2 regions of the Nocardia implantans genome follow, and region 1 is predicted to be linked to the other one. Evidence: riboswitches for the same ligand, from Rfam matches in the RefSeq annotation. Region 1 holds a riboswitch; the other holds the start of a gene.
What was found. Region 1 has a riboswitch for thiamine pyrophosphate ahead of U3653_RS30370 (purine-cytosine permease family protein). Riboswitches for the same ligand answer to the same signal wherever they lie in the genome.

Region 1 (7,866 bases):
CGGCGTCACTGTCCCGATCCCGCCGGCCGTGGCGACACGACCGACGCCAAGCGTTCCCGCAACGCTATGGCGTCGCGCGGCGCCCGCACTTTCGCGTCGTTGTCGAAATAGGTGTAGACGTCCAGCGTTCCGGCCCACGCGCGGATCTTCTCCGCCCACATCTCCAGACCCTCGTCGGTGTATCCGCTGACGTAGAGCTCGTCGTGGCCGTGCAACCGGATGTAGACGAAGTCGGCGGTGACCTCTTCCAGCAGCGGATACTTGCCCGCCGCGTCGGCGACGACGAGGGCTACGTTGTGGCGGCCGAGCAGATCGGTGAACGCCGGGGTCACAAAGCTTTCGTGCCGGATCTCCATGGCATGCCGGATCGGCCGGTCGGCGTCGGTGCTGGTGTACGGGGGGTCGACGCGGTGATCGTGCCGCCGCGCGATCTCCGCGGCCTGCTCGGTGCCGCGCGGCAGCCGGGACAAGAAGTCGTCCAGCACGTCGGCGTCGAAACGGAACGTCGGCGGCAGCTGCCACAGGATCGGGCCCAGCTTGGGTCCGAGCGCCAGCGGGCCCGATGCCAGGAAGTTGGCCAGCAGGTCGTCACCGTCGCGCAACCGCTTCATGTGCGTGATGAATCTGCTGCCCTTCACCGCGAAGAGGAAATCGTCCGGCGTCTGCTCGGCCCACTTCTGGTAACTCGACGGGCGTTGCAGCGAGTAGAACGAGCCGTTGATCTCCACACTGTCGAGCTGTTCGGACAAATAGGTCAGCTCGCGCTTGTGCGGCAAACCCTCCGGGTAGAACGTCCCGCGCCAGGGCGGGTAGACCCAGCCCGACGTGCCTATCCTGATCCGGCCCATCTCTCCATGGTGGCAAACGCGCTACGCCGATGGCGTCCTCGCCGCCTTGCCGACCAACCAGGCCACCGCCAGCGCCGCCAGGAACGACAGCAGCGATGCGCTCATCCACGCCTGCGGGGTGACATGCAGGGCCTGCCGGACGCGCTCCCAGAATTCGGTCCACACTCCGGCATCACCCGGATTGATCAGTTGATATACCGCGAACCCGGCCAGCCAGGCGAGCACCATGCCCCATCGCGCGGGCGCGTCCGGCGCGGTGTTCCATGCGCGGTGGGCACGCAGGAAGAAATCGGCGACCAGCACGCCGAGCAGAGGCACGAACACCGAACCGATGAGTCCGAGGAATCCGAAATAGTTCGTCATGTCCATCCACAGGGCCGACACCGTGATCAGCGCGCCGAGGCCGATCGAGAGCACTCTGCGGTCGACGCGCGGCGCGAGATTCTGGATCGACACGGCGGTGGAGTACACATTGGCGAAGGACTGGTCCGCCTCCCGCAGCACAAAGACGAAGAAGAACAGCGCGCCGAGGCTCACCTGCAGAAACGGTGCGTACGGCCCGCCTTCGCCGGTCGCCAGCGCCAGCGCGAACAGGCCGAGGACGTAGGCGACGATCTGGGTGAGCCCGTACGCGCCGCTGGCCGCGCCGAACGCGGACCGGCCGGTGCGGGCGTGCCGCGTGTAGTCGGCGGCGACCGGCACCCACGAGATCGAGACGGCCAGCGCGGCGTCGGTGGCGACCCAGAACAGGTTCCAATCGACGCCGAACGGCCCGCTTCCACTCGGGCCGGGGTTCGCCCGCAGATCCGGCAGACCGGCGCGGAAGAACTGCGCGTAGAACCAGATCAGGGCGATCACGACACCGGCGGTCACGAACCTGCGCAGCAGACGGACCGAGCCGAGCGGCCAGATCGTCAGGACGGTCGTGAGCGCGCCCGCGACCACGACGTAGAGCCAGCGCGGACCGCCGCCGAACAGTTCCCCGGCCGCGTCGCCGATGACGATCAGCTCGAAGGTCCCCCAGCCGATCAATTGCGCGATGTTGAGCACGGTGGGCAGGTAACTGAGTCGCGCGCCGAACAGTCCGCGCAGCAGCACCATCGCGGGTTGCCCGGTGCGTGCGCCGGTGAGCGCCGCCGCGCCGAGCATCAGTCCACCCACCAGGGTGCCGAGGACGGTCGCCAGGATGCCCGCCGCGATCGAGATCCGCGCCGCGCCCGCGGAGTCCGGCGCGAGCACGGTGTACGCGCCGGAGAACGCGATGAGGCTGACGCCGAGATTGGCCCAGAACGCACTCTGGTCCCAGAACGAAAGCACCTTCGGGGCGGGCTGATCGAGGGTCAGCGGGGCTTCGCGCGGCGCGCTCGTACGGGTCGACGACATGACGGAAACGCTCTCCCTACGCCGGCATTACCCGGACAGGTTCATGCGGTCGGCGGCGCGTGCGGTCCGCCCTCTCAGCCCGGCCGTGCCCGAGCTCCCGCGGTGAAGTGATTCCGGCGAATAGTACACCCGCGCCAGTTTTCGGGAGCCGGGGACGAGGTCCGGACGCCGAAGGGCCTCGAAGTGATGAGCGGTGCGGCACCCACCGCGCCGGCCCGCTTCCGGGGCATCGCCGACACGCACTGGCCGCACCGGCGCCGCGGTGGCCGCCCGCGCGGTTCAGCCCATGAGGAACGAGGCGGCGAACCACGCCAGCAGGACCAGCACCGCGCCGACCAACGCGCCAGGGAACATCGCGCGCCCCTGCCGGGCCGCCAGCAGCGACAGCAACGCGCCCACAGCGAAGCCGACGATCCCGCCGCCCACCATGATCCAGACGCCCGCGCTGGTATCGACCCGGCATTCCGGCTTGGACTCGCAGATGCCGCCCGCCATCAGGAACCACGGCGCCAGGACCGTCGACATCGCAGCCAGCGTCGCGGGCAGGAACCACAACAGCGCGCTCACGACGAGATCCGCGGTGCGCGGCGGCTCGACGGCGGGGGTCTCGGGTTCGCGCGTCGGATAGCCGGAGGGGGTCGTGCCGTGGGACACCTGGTTGAGGTAACCGTGCATCGTGTCTCGCTATCGCTTGTCGGGGGAGTCGGCCGGGCCGATGGAAGTTATACACCAGCCACGTGCACGTCGAAGTGCTTGTCTCCCCGCAGGATGCGGGCGAACGGCGTGCCTGCCGTCCCGGATCGGATGCGTCCGTCGATCCTTCCGCCGGTAGCGAATACGGAGCGTCACTGCGGGATTCGCGCGCGCCCGGTGTCGCCGGGGCGCGGCTGTCGGGGATCGTGGCCGGTCCGCAGCGGTGAGTCGTCCGCGATTTCGTTGCCGTGCGGAGGGGGCGGTCGCATCACCGCAGGTCGCGCGTCATTACCGATGCCCGTGAGCTACCTACGCGACGATCCTGTGTGTCGATCCGCTGCGCGGTCGGGACGATGCGTCGCAGTGGTGCGCCGTATGGGCCGAGCGCCGTCGCGACGATCCGCGCCGAGTGCGCCCGCGCTCGGTGCGAACGCTCCTACCGTGAGAGTGACGCGTTGACCACACCCCGAGACTTCGACCGCACCGCGGACGCCCCTGGCGCGCATCATGGTTCGCCCATCGACCACGACGTCGAGCGCGTATCGCTGTATTCCCCGGAGTTCGCGGCCGATCCGCATCGCTCCTACCGCGACATGCGCGCCCGCTACGGCTCGATGGCGCCGGTCGAACTGGCGCCGGGCGTGCCCGCGACGTTGGTGCTCAGCTATCACACGGCGGTGCGAATCATGCACGACCCGGCGCACTTTCCCGCCGACCCGCGCACCTGGCAGGCGAACGTGACCGCCGACTGCCCGGTGTTGCCGGTGCTGGAGTGGCGTCCCAACGCCATGCGCAGCACGGGGGAGGAACACGCGCGCTACCGCCAGGCGAACACCGCGAGCATCGACGCCGTCGACCTGCACGCCTTACACGAGACGGTGGAGCGGATCGCTGTGCCGCTGATCAACACCTTCTGCGCGACGGGCAGCGCCGATCTGGTATCGCAGTACGCTCTACCGCTGGCCTTCGAGGCGATCAACGCCATGCTGGGCTGCCCGCCGGAGATCGGGAAGGAAGTCGCCGCCGCTACCCGCGCCGTGTTCGACGGAGTGGACGCGGAGGAGGGCAACCGCCTGCTCGTCACCGCGCTGCTGCGGCTGCTCGAGCACAAGCGCGCCGAACCGGGCCTGGACATCACGACGCGGCTGCTGCGGCATCCGGCAGGCTTGGACGACACGGAGGTGATCCACCAGCTCGTCGTGCTCTACGGGGCGGGGATCGAACCGCTGCAGAATCTGATCATCAACACCCTGGTGCTGATCCTCACCGACGACCGGTTCGGCGGCGATGTCCTTGGCGGGAGCCTGTCGACCCGAGACGCGCTCGACGAGGTGTTGTTCACCGATCCGCCGATGGCGAATTTCTCGGTCACCTATCCGCGCCAGCCGATCCTGATCGACGATGTCTGGCTGCCTGCCCATCAGCCGGTCGTGATCAGTTTCGCGGCCTGCAACAACGATCCGGCGATCAGCGGGCACGACCACAGCGGCAACCGATCGCATCTGGCGTGGGGCGCCGGACCGCACGCGTGTCCGGCCCGCAGCGCGGCCTACCTGATCGGCCAGGACGCGGTCGACCAGTTGCTGGACGCGCTGCCGGAACTGCGGCCCGCCGTGCCGGTGCGCGAATTGGCCTGGCGGCCAGGACCTTTCCACCGCGCTCTGACCGCGCTGCCGGTCACTTTTCCCGCGACACCGCCCTGGCGGCCCTAAGCGCGGAATCGGTCAGGACGGCGCGGTCGCCGCGAGCCGGGCGAGGTTCGCCGGCCGCGCGAAGGTGTTCGCGAAGGCGTCGGCCAGTGTCGTGTCGTGCTGGGCGGCCAGCATCATCTCGCGCATGGCGGGCGGCGGATCGAGCACCGTGGCCGTCCACCGCGCGGCGGGGTGGGCCACGGCCGTCAGCCACGGCGCGGCCGCCCACTCCATCCACGCGCGGTCGTAGGGGCCGTCGGGATCGTGCAGAATCGCCTCGCCGTAGCGGATCGCGCAGTGCACGGCGTTGTTGGCGCCCTGAGCGCCGCCCGGGTCCATCCGGCAGACGACGTCGCCTCCGCCCAGCACCGGCTTGCCCGACGGCAGGATGCCCACCGGACGGCGCATGACCGGAGTCACCGCGCCCACCAGCGTCGCCCCGGCATCGGTCGGCTCGGCATGCCGGTACCGTTCGGCGATCTCGGCGGGCAAGTGGGCGTTCAGCAGTTCCCTGGCGTGCGCCCAGCGTCGCGCGGGCGTGCCGTGCTGCTCGAACCCGTCCAGCGCACCGCCGGGCCGCGCCTCGAAAAGAAGCATCTCGCAGCGGCGTTCCTGCCCCGGCCGTCCGGTCAGGCCGGGATAGGAGATCACCTCACCGTGCTCGGGCAGCGCGGTGTAGGAACCGAGGCCCTCCGGGTCCGGCTCGACACCGTCGAGGTACAGCACCGCCAGCCGTCGCATCGGCGCGGCGTGCACCGGCCACGCCGCATCGGCCTCGAAACAGCCGGCCAGCTCACGACCCGCCCGGGTCACCACGGTCAGGTCGTGCTCGGCGGCGTGCTGGTCGAGTTCCGGTACCGAGAGTTCGGTGATGCGCAGATCACCGCCTTCGGTCAGGAACTCGCCGAGCCAGCGGGCGAACACCGTCCGCTGATCCACGCTCTGCGCCGGGCGGGTGAATCGTCCGGTCCAGGTGACCACCACCGCGCGATCGACGGCCATGGTGAACCGGATGCCCTCGATGTTCGGCGCGGTCGAGCGCCAGAATCCCAGGCCGAGATCCGCTTCGAGATCGAGCGTCGGCGGGAATTTGACCTGGGTGCTGGTCACGGTGCCCGCGAGCACCGCTTCGGCATCGCGATCGGCGACCAGCGTCACCGACCGCCCGCCGCGCAGCAGACGGTGAGCGAGGGGTAACCCGCATTCGCCCGCCCCGAGTACCAGTATCCGTCCCACCGTCGTCTCCTTCCGATCGTGCGATCGACTGCCGCGCCAGCGCAATCGTCCGCGTATAGGTGGGTCGCGCACATCGGTAGAGACTCGGGAATCGGGGGAGCGACCCGACTACGCTGCCCTGCTGTGTCGGTAGGACGTGCGTCGGGTCCGGGGTCTGCGCCCCCGGGCGCCAGTGATTTCGTAGGGCGTCAGCGGGAACTGGAGAAGATCGGGATGGCGCTGCTCGGCGGCACCCGCCTCGTCACGCTGATCGGTGCGGGCGGCATCGGCAAGACCAGACTGGCGACCGAGGCGGTGCAGCGGTTCCACAAAGCGCGGCGCGTTCCGGTGCATTGGGTGCGCTTGGCGCTGCTTGCGCGGGGCTCCGACGCGGCGGCGGTGGAGGAGCAGGTCGCGCGCTCGCTGATCGATGCCGACTTCTCCGGGCGGTCGGCCTGGGAGGCGGTGCTGGACACCCTGCGCCGCCGCGACGCGGTCGGGCGCACCTTGCAGACCATCCTGGTGATGGACAACTGCGAACACGTGCTGGACGGCGCGGGGCGGGTGATCGCCGACCTGCTGGACGCGGCTCCGGGGCTGACCGTGCTGGCCACCAGCCGCGAGGCGATCGGATGGGTCGACGAACAATTGGTGCCGGTACCCGCGCTGTCGCGGGAACAGGCGCTGACGCTGTTTCGGGCCCGCGCCGGTCTGACGGGGCACACCGTCACGGAGGAGGAGAGCGAGCTGGCGGCGGAGATCTGCCGCCATGTGCACAACCACCCGCTCTACATCCGGTTGGCGGCCGCACGGCTGTTGCGCCGGCCGCTGCCGATGATCCTGCGTGACCTCACCGGTGAGGCCGGCGACCGGCGGCTGCGCTGGTCGCACGGTCCCCGGGTCGGCGCGGACGCACGGCACCAGGGTATCCGCGACGTCATCGCCTGGTCGTATGACCTGTGCCGGGACAAAGAGCGGCTGCTGTTCGACCGGCTGTCGGTCTTCGCGGCCGGGTACGACGTCGATCCGGACAACGCGGACCCGGCGCAGTCGGACGTCGGCGCCGAACTGGAGGCGATCGAGGCGGTCTGCGCCGACGACGAGCCGGACGGGTTGCGCCGCGGGGAGATCGAGGGCCTGCTCGAGCGGCTCGCGGACCAATCGCTGGTCACCGTGCATCTGACCGCCGCAACGGTGCGCTACTCGCTGCTGGAGAGCGTCCGCTTGTTCGCCCAGCAGCGTCTGGCCGAACGCGACGGTGAACCGGCGCGGCTGGCGCGCAGGCACCGCCGCTACTACCGCGACAAGGTCGTCGCGGCTCGAGCCGGATGGTTCGGGCCGGGCGAACAGGACCTGCTGAATTGGGCGCGCGCGGCCTGGGACAACCTGCTGTGCGCCATGGCGGGCAGCCTCGCGACTGCGGAGGAGGCCGCGGTCGGACTGGAGATCGCCGCCGGTCTGATCGCGCTGCGCAGCCCGTTTCTCGCCGGTTCGCTGCGCGAACCACGCCGCTGGGCCGAGCGTACGCTGGCCGCGAGCAGGGCGCTGGACCCGCAGCCGGTGCCGCTGCAGGTGACGGCGATGTCGCTGATCGCGTGGATCTGCCTGTGCCAGGGCATGCACCACGACGCCGAACGGATGCTCGACGAAGCCGTCGCCCTCTGCCTGCCCGACCCCGCGGCCCGAGCGGGGTGGCGGGAGCGACTCGACGACCTCGATCTGCCCGCATCGATCGACTTCGCCAGGGGCGCTGAGCTGATGCTGCTGCCCCGTGACGTGCGCGCGATCGCGGTGCTGGCCCGGGCCCGAGAGAAGTTCTCCGCCGAAGGCGACCGCGGTGGGGCCGCGATGGGCGAACTGTTCGAAGCGCTGGCCGCGGCGTTGCTCGGCACACCGGCGCAGGCTCTGGAGATCTCCCGGCGGCATTCGGACCACGCCGAACTCTCCGGCGCGCGGTGGGCGGCATCGTGGGCCGGACTGGCGCGGGGGATCGCCTTGACCAAGCACGGCGACCCCGACCAAGCGGTCGCCGTGAT
Region 2 (7,866 bases), on a different contig from region 1:
CGCATGCAGCTGTTCTCGCTCCGCCGGGTCGAGCGGGGCGAGGATCTCGTCACCGACCCGGCGGGCTTCGCGGTCGAGGGAACGCAGTGCGGTGCGTCCGGTCCGGGTGATGCGCACGGTGATGCGGCGACGGTCGCGCTCATCCCGCGCACGTTCCACCTGACCGGCGACTTCGAGTTCGTCGACGACCTTGGCCACGTCGCTGGGGTGGATGGTCAGGCGCTCGGCCAAGTCGCGCTGGGCATGCGGGCCGAAGTCGGCGAGCGCGGCGAGGATCGCCATGTGCCACAGGCGCAGTCCGCGCGCGGCGAGACGGTCGGCGAACCCGGCACGCGCGGCCTTGCCGACCCGCGACAGGAGATAGACGTCGAGGCCGAGCAGGCGCGGTGGGAGTGCGCGTTCGGTGCTCATCGGCCTATTGTAGGTCTTGACCTACAATAGGTATCTACCAACTGATAGGAGGCTCGCCGTGGACGCGCTGCATCCGAGGCTCCTGGTCACCCGCTTCGCCGACTGCTTCGAGTTCTACGCGGCGGTGCTGCCCGAGCTGATCGGGGCGACTCTGGTCAAGGGAACCGCCGCTGGCCCGTACGCGAGCTGGGACGTCGGGGACCAAGGCGCGCTGGTGCTCTTCGATCGCGCCGCGATGGCGGAGGTCGTGGGTACGACGTCGTGGCCGGAGCGGCCCGCGCCATCTCAGGACGCGGCGATGCTCGTCTGCCGGGTGCGCGACGTCGACGCGGGTGCGAACTTGTGCGCCGGGCACGGCGCGACCGTTGTCGCGGCTCCAGCCGATCGGCCGCAGTGGGGCCCCGGGCTGCGCACCGCCCACCTGCGCGATCCGGAGGGGACGCTGATCGAACTTCAGTCTTACTGAGTACGGCGGTCGGCGGCATCTGCGACCCGTCGACTCAGGCGGAGCGGCTCGCCTCCATGGACGGTTGCCTGCGCGGTCGCCAGCGTCGAGCTAGCCTGCGGGTTCGATCCGGAAGACCGGGTATTGGTCGGCGATCCGCGCGAACTCGTCGAGCGGGGCGGTGCGGTCGATCGGGAAGTGTGGGCGGGCTCCGGGGGCGACGGCGAGGTAGCTGCGCAGGATCGGCGCCCGTTCCCCCACCTCCACCTCGGTCAGGTGTACCGCTTCGCGGCCGCGCCGGTGCAGGAACGCCCGGCCGTGCGCCGCGTAGACGTTGCGCACCCACCCCGCGTCCCGGCCCAGCATCGACACCAGGTAACGCCGACCCTCGTACTCGGCGACCACGATCGGCAACTTCACCGGGCGCCCGCTGCGCCGACCGGCCACTTCGAGCGTCATGGCATAGCCGGGGGACAGCACACCCGCCGAATACATCCATTCCGAAGCCCGGTTCAGCACCCGGGCGAACATCCCCGGACGGTTGCCCCGATACATCCCGCGTTTCGCCGCGAACAGCAGATCTCGCACGCTGTCCATACACCCACCTACCTCGTATGCGCCCCCGGCACCGCAAACAGTACTGATCGCCTGCCGCCACCGCGCGCTTCCACTCCGACACCGATCCCATACCACAGCAAGACATTTGACCTACCAACGCCGCTGTGACACCTTCTGGCCTCGGCCCGCGCCAGACGACGGTTGTTCGGTCGTGATCGACCGCCTGTGCGTCAGGCCCCGTAGCGGCAGGCTCGACCGCCGAGTGCAGCCGGCGGCCACGAGCAGCCCCGCGGTGAACCGGCGTCAGCACCGTCCCGCCGCATCGTCGGGATGCGGCGGGACGGCGCCGGGTCGTCACGAGACCACGGGCAGATAGACCGCGTTGCCGCGGCTGGCGAACTCGGCGGACTTCTCCGCCATGCCCGCCTCCAGCGCCTCGGCCTCGTTCAAACCCTGCCGTTCGGCGTACTCGCGGACGTCGGCCGAGATTCGCATCGAGCAGAACTTGGGGCCGCACATGGAGCAGAAGTGCGCGGTCTTCGCGGGTTCGGCGGGCAGCGTCTCGTCGTGGTACTCGCGGGCGGTGTCCGGGTCGAGGGACAGCGCGAACTGGTCGCGCCAGCGGAATTCGAAGCGCGCCTGCGACAGCGCGTCGTCGCGCTGCTGGGCGTGCGGATGGCCCTTGGCCAGGTCGGCGGCGTGCGCGGCGATCTTGTAGCTGATCACGCCGACCTTCACGTCGTCGCGGTTGGGCAGGCCGAGGTGTTCCTTCGGGGTGACGTAGCAGAGCATGGCGGTGCCCGCCTGCGCGATGATGGCAGCGCCGATGGCCGAGGTGATGTGGTCGTAGGCCGGTGCGATGTCGGTGGCGAGCGGGCCGAGGGTGTAGAACGGCGCCTCCTCACACAGCTCCTCTTCCAGCCGCACGTTTTCCACGATCTTGTGCATCGGCACGTGCCCCGGACCCTCGATCATCACCTGCACGCCATGCGATTTGGCGATCTTGGTCAGCTCGCCGAGCGTGCGCAGTTCGGCGAACTGCGCCTCGTCGTTGGCGTCGGCGATGGAGCCGGGCCGCAGGCCGTCACCGAGGGAGAAGGTGACGTCGTAGCGGGCCAGGATCTCGCAGAGTTCCTCGAAGTGCGTGTACAGGAACGATTCCTGATGATGCGCCAGGCACCAAGCCGCCATGATCGACCCGCCGCGCGAGACGATGCCGGTCACCCGCTTGGCGGTCAGGGGGATGTAGCGCAGCAGCACGCCCGCGTGCACGGTCATGTAGTCCACGCCCTGCTCGCACTGCTCGATCACGGTGTCCCGGTAGATCTCCCAGGTCAGCGCGGTCGGATCGCCGTTCACCTTCTCCAGCGCCTGGTAGATCGGCACGGTGCCGACCGGGACGGGGGAGTTGCGCAGAATCCACTCGCGGGTCTCGTGGATGTTCTTGCCGGTGGACAGGTCCATGATGGTGTCCGCGCCCCAGCGGGTGGCCCACACCATCTTCTCCACCTCCTCGGCGATCGAGGAGGACACGGCCGAGTTGCCGATGTTCGCGTTGATCTTCACCAGGAACTTCTTGCCGATGATGGTCGGCTCGAGCTCCGGATGCTTGTGGTTGGCCGGGATCACCGCGCGGCCAGCGGCGACCTCGTCGCGCACCAGCTCCGGCGCGACGCCTTCGCGCGCGGCGATGAAGCGCATCTCCGGCGTGACGATGCCCTCGCGGGCCCACGCGAGCTGGGTGCGCGGACCTTTCCCCTCGGGCTTGGTCCACGTGTCGCGCAGTTTCGGTAGACCGCCTTCGAGGTCGATCGTCGCGGACTCGTCGGTGTACGGGCCGGACGTGTCGTAGACGTCGAAGTGCTCGCCATTGGTCAGATTGATCCGGCGCACCGGAATGCGCAGGTCATCGACCTCGAGATAGTGCTTGACGCTGCCCTCGATGGGGCCGGTGGTGACGCTGTCGACGGGTGCGGATCCACCGTCGGACGCAGCGGCGCGTGCCATTCTTCCTCCCTACGCCGGCATTACCCGGTCAGGTTCATACGGTCGACGGCCCTGACGCCTCTCGGCTAGCCGTCCTCTCAGCCCGCTGGTGCGAGCCCCCGTTGGTGTGTGAAATTTCCCCGCCCGACCATACCCGGACCGCACGGGCGCGCGCCCGGCGATTCGGCGCGATCGGGCGAACTTCCAGGCAGGGGTGTCCGCACTCGCACGGGTCGGGTGGGAATCGAGTGCGCCAGGACCGGGTATCGAGTTCGCGCGCCGAGCGAGCGAGTCCGGTTGCCGGGAATCCTGGCCGCGATCAGGACTTCTCGGCGCTCTCCGGCTTGGCCGAATGGCCCGGTGCGCCGTGGGTGCGGCGGGCTTCTTTCATCTCGGCTTCGTAGACGTGGCGGCGGCCCTCCAGCAGTTCGTCCCTGGCGGCCCGCTCGATGTCGCGGAACAGACCGTAGTAGCCGTCCTCGTATTCCTCGACGATCTGGAAGGTCCAGCGCCCGGCCAGCACGTTGCGGCCGATCAACTCGGTGGAGATCCGGTCGGCGATGTGATCGTGCCCTGCTTCGCGGAACAGTTCCACCGCCGTGTCCAGCGCCAGATCCGCCCCGCCGGTCAGCTGGTGGAAGGCGTACAGATGGCCGCGGGCACGCTCGATGGTCTCCAGCGCCTCGGAGAGTTTGCCGGTGGCGGCGACCGTGTTGTCGTCCACGCCGGTGGGGCGGCAGTGCGCTGTATCCGGGCGATCGTTCATGACCTCGCTCCTTGTCCGGAGGGTGGGTGCGGCCGTGAACTCCGCGATCCGGCGGCGGAGATCGAGGCGCTCGGGTAGCGGCGTACCCGCGCGACGCCGTTCTCAAGCATCGAGTGCCCGTCCGAGGCAACCTCGGGCGAAGGCCGATCGACCGGCCACAAAGGGAAGTCGGGCACGCCATCGCCGCCCTGCCGACGGCGTTTGCCGGACGGCAGTCCGCCCGTTTCGTAAGCGGGCGTTCGACAGATCGGCCGAAGAAGTCGATCGCGGCATCAGCTCCGCATCGCGCAGCACATCCGCCATGGTGTACCGGGCGGGTCGCGCCCCTGGCACGCCGCCGAGTGCCGGCCGTGTTCAGTGCGGGTGTGCCGGAAGGATACGGCCGGTGACCTCGCCCAACCCGATCCTGGCCGCGTGCGGGCCCGGAGCCGACGCGGTGATGGTCACCTCGTCGCCGTCCTCCAGGAAGGTACGTTGCCGATCGTTCACCGATACCGGCCTGCTGCCGCCCCAGGACAACTCGATGAACGAGCCGCGTTGATCCGGTTCGGGGCCGGAGATGGTGCCGGAGGCGTACAGATCGCCGGTGCGCGTCGATGCGCCGTTCGCCGTGAGATGAGCCAGCATCTGCGCCGGTGACCAGTACATCCGGGAGTAGGGCGGATAGGTGACCGGTTGTCCGTTCCAGGCCACGGTGAGGTCGATGTCCAGGCCCCAGTGCTCGGCGCCGTGCAGGTAGGGCAGCGGCGCGGGTGACTGCTCGGGCAGCGGTATGCGGGCGGACTCCAGGGCCGCCAGCGGCGTGATCCACGGCGAGATCGACGTCGCGAACGACTTGCCGAGGAACGGGCCCAGCGGCTGGTACTCCCAGGCCTGGATGTCGCGGGCCGACCAATCGTTGACCAGCGCGACGCCGAACACCCGCTCGGCGAACTCGTCGATCGGGACCGGCACGCCGAGCCGCGAGCCGACGCCGATCACGAAACCGAGCTCGGCCTCGATGTCCAGCCGCCGCGACGGGCCGAAAACCGGTGCGCCGGAATCGGTCTTGCGCTGCCCGTACGGCCGTGCGATCGCGGTGCCCGACACCACCACGGTGCCGGCCCGCCCGTGATAGCCCACCGGCAGGTGCCGCCAGTTCGGCAGCAGCGGGTCGCCGTCCGGCCGGAACAGGCGGCCGAGGTTCGTCGCGTGGTCGATGCTGGCGTAGAAGTCCACGTAATCGCCGATGCGCACGGGCAGCCGCAACACCACGTCGGCCAGGCGGTGCACCGCGGCGTCGTCCAGCTCGCCGTCGACCGCCTCGCGAATCCGGTCGCGCACCGTGCGCCAACGGGCAGGTCCCTGCGCCAGGAAGGCGTTCAGGCTCGGCTCGGCGAAAACCGGATCATCCAGCAGCACAGCCAGATCGATGACATGGTCACCGAGCCGCACCCCCACGCGGGGGCCCGCTCCGGTCGTCGCGAAGACCCCGTACGGCAGATTGTCCGGACCGAACAGCGACGCCGGCGCTACCTCGACCCTGGTCCTCACGCGGGGCCCCGGCCCGACCAGGTCCACGCATAGGTCGGGTCTTCGCAGGCCAGCGCCCCTTCGCCGAGTTCGAGCGGGCGGAACGTGTCCACCATGACGGCCAGCTCGTCGAAATACTCGATGCCGATGCTGTTCTCGTAGGCCCCGGGCTGCGGACCGTGGGCATAGCCGCCGGGGTGCACCGACACCGAGCCCTGCGTGATCCCGGAGCCTTTGCGCGCTTCGTAATTGCCGCCGCAATAGAACATGACCTCGTCGGAATCGACGTTGGAGTGGTAGTACGGCACGGGAATCGACAGTGGGTGGTAATCCACCTTGCGCGGAACGAAATTGCAGATCACGAAGTTGCCGCCCTCGAAAGCCTGATGGACGGGCGGCGGCTGGTGGATGCGGCCGGTGATCGGTTCGAAGTCGGCGATATCGAAAGTCCAGGGGTACAGGCAGCCGTCCCAGCCCACCACGTCGAACGGGTGGGTGGCGTAGACCATCCTGGTGCCGACGACCTGTCCGCCGGGACGATGTTTGACCAGCACTTCCACCTCGGTGCCGGTCGCGGTGATGGTCTCGGCCGGGCCGTGCAGGTCGCGCTCGCAGTACGGGGCGTTTTCCAGCAGCTGGCCGAATTTCGACAGATAGCGCTTCGGTGGCGTGATGTGACCGGTCGCCTCGATCACGTACGCCCGCAACGGTTCCGGACCGGTGGGCCGCCAGCGGTGCGTCGTGGCGCGCGGGATGAGCACCTGATCGCCCTGCCGCGCGGGCAACGCGCCGAACACGGTCTCCACCACCGCCGCGCCGGCCTCCACGTACACCAGTTCGTCGCCGATCGCGTTGCGGTACAGCGGCGAGCCGCCCTTCGCGACGACGTAGGAGATGCGCACGTCCGCGTTGGCGAGCAGCAGGCGGCGCCCGGTCACCGCATCGGTCTCCGCCGGGGTGTCGCCGGGGAACAGCGTGTGCAGGCGCAGATGGCGGTGACGCAGCGGATGGTTCGGCGTGGTCCGCTGATCGGGCAGCTCCCAGACCGTCGAATCGACCAGTGCCGGCGGCAGGCCGCGGTGATAGAGCAGGGAGGAGTCGCCGGAGAAGCCCTCCTCGCCCATCAGCTCTTCGTAGTAGAGCCGGCCCTGCTCGTCACGATGCTGGGTGTGCCGCTTCGGCGGTACCGTACCCACTTGCCGATAGAACGCCATGACCGTTCCTCCGCCAGCCGGTGGTCGGACAGTTGATCACCATCGTAGTGCGGCCGACGCGTCTATCAGGCGTTTCGCAGGGCGCGGTAGACCGAGGCCCCGACGAACGCGCCGAGGTCGGCCGGTGTCCAGCCGTCCTGGTCGGCGAGCAGCGCGCGCACCGCCCCTTCCCCCGCCGACACCCACTGCTCCACCAGCACGGGCAACTTGCGTTCGGCGTCCACCGTGCCCCACGCGCGCAGCGTGGGGCGCAGGAGTTTGGTGCAGCGCTCGATGACGAGCGCGCGGCCGCGCCCGAACGACTTCGCGACGGCGGGGTCGGGATTGCCGTAGACCAGCCGCCAGGCGTCGGGCCGGGTCGCCGCCTTCGTCAGCAGTGCGCGAAACCCCTGGACGAACACGGTCTCGTCGGCGTCCACATCGCGTGGCTTCACCACCTCGAGCACGCCGCTGACCAGATAGCCCTCCTCGCGCTGGATCAACGCCTCGATCAGCTCGACGCGATCGGCGAAGCAGGCGTAGACCACCGGCCTGGTCACGTTCATCCGTTCCGCGATCGCGGCCATGGTGACCGCGGCGATGCCGTCCTCGACGGCGATGGCGAGCGCGGTGTCGAGCACCTGCGGGCGGCGGCGTTCCGGGCCGAGGTGCTGCGCCCGCTGCCGTTGCCCCACGGACGCGTCGCTGTTCATGCCGCCCAACCTGCCGCCGGTGGTCCGGTTGCCGCTGCTGCGGCGGGGGAAGGGCGGCTGTGCCGGGCGGGTCACGCGGACCCGGGTTCGTCGGCGAACTCGGCGATCACCGGGGCGTGGTCGCTGGCGCCCTTGCCCTTTCGCGCCTCACGATCGACCATCGCGTCCCTCACGGTGGCGGCGAGCGCGGGGGAGGCGAGGATGAAATCGATGCGCATGCCCTCTTTGCGCGGGAAGCGCAGCTGCGTGTAGTCCCAGTAGGTGTAGACGCCCGGTCCGGGC

Region 2: it holds a riboswitch for thiamine pyrophosphate, as region 1 does, so the genes downstream of both, thiC (phosphomethylpyrimidine synthase ThiC) here and U3653_RS30370 (purine-cytosine permease family protein) in region 1, are expected to answer to the same signal.

What each region holds. Positions count from the first base shown of each region.
Region 1 covers NZ_JAYKYQ010000017.1:100,061-107,926, forward strand. Annotated here, with positions in the region: gene U3653_RS30360 (SLOG cluster 4 domain-containing protein) at 1-9, opposite strand, end outside; gene U3653_RS30365 (DUF72 domain-containing protein) at 6-848, opposite strand; gene U3653_RS30370 (purine-cytosine permease family protein) at 870-2,231, opposite strand; TPP riboswitch at 2,227-2,342, opposite strand; gene U3653_RS30375 (hypothetical protein) at 2,511-2,906, opposite strand; gene U3653_RS30380 (cytochrome P450) at 3,380-4,636, shown strand; gene U3653_RS30385 (styrene monooxygenase/indole monooxygenase family protein) at 4,649-5,851, opposite strand; gene U3653_RS30390 (helix-turn-helix transcriptional regulator) at 5,975-7,866, shown strand, end outside.
Region 2 covers NZ_JAYKYQ010000001.1:33,557-41,422, reverse strand. Annotated here, with positions in the region: gene U3653_RS00205 (MarR family winged helix-turn-helix transcriptional regulator) at 1-411, opposite strand, end outside; gene U3653_RS00200 (VOC family protein) at 470-877, shown strand; gene U3653_RS00195 (nitroreductase/quinone reductase family protein) at 968-1,453, opposite strand; gene thiC (phosphomethylpyrimidine synthase ThiC) at 1,769-3,421, opposite strand; TPP riboswitch at 3,411-3,533, opposite strand; gene U3653_RS00185 (hypothetical protein) at 3,720-4,166, opposite strand; gene fahA (fumarylacetoacetase) at 4,521-5,699, opposite strand; gene U3653_RS00175 (homogentisate 1,2-dioxygenase) at 5,696-6,892, opposite strand; gene U3653_RS00170 (TetR/AcrR family transcriptional regulator) at 6,958-7,584, opposite strand; gene U3653_RS00165 (exodeoxyribonuclease III) at 7,656-7,866, opposite strand, start outside.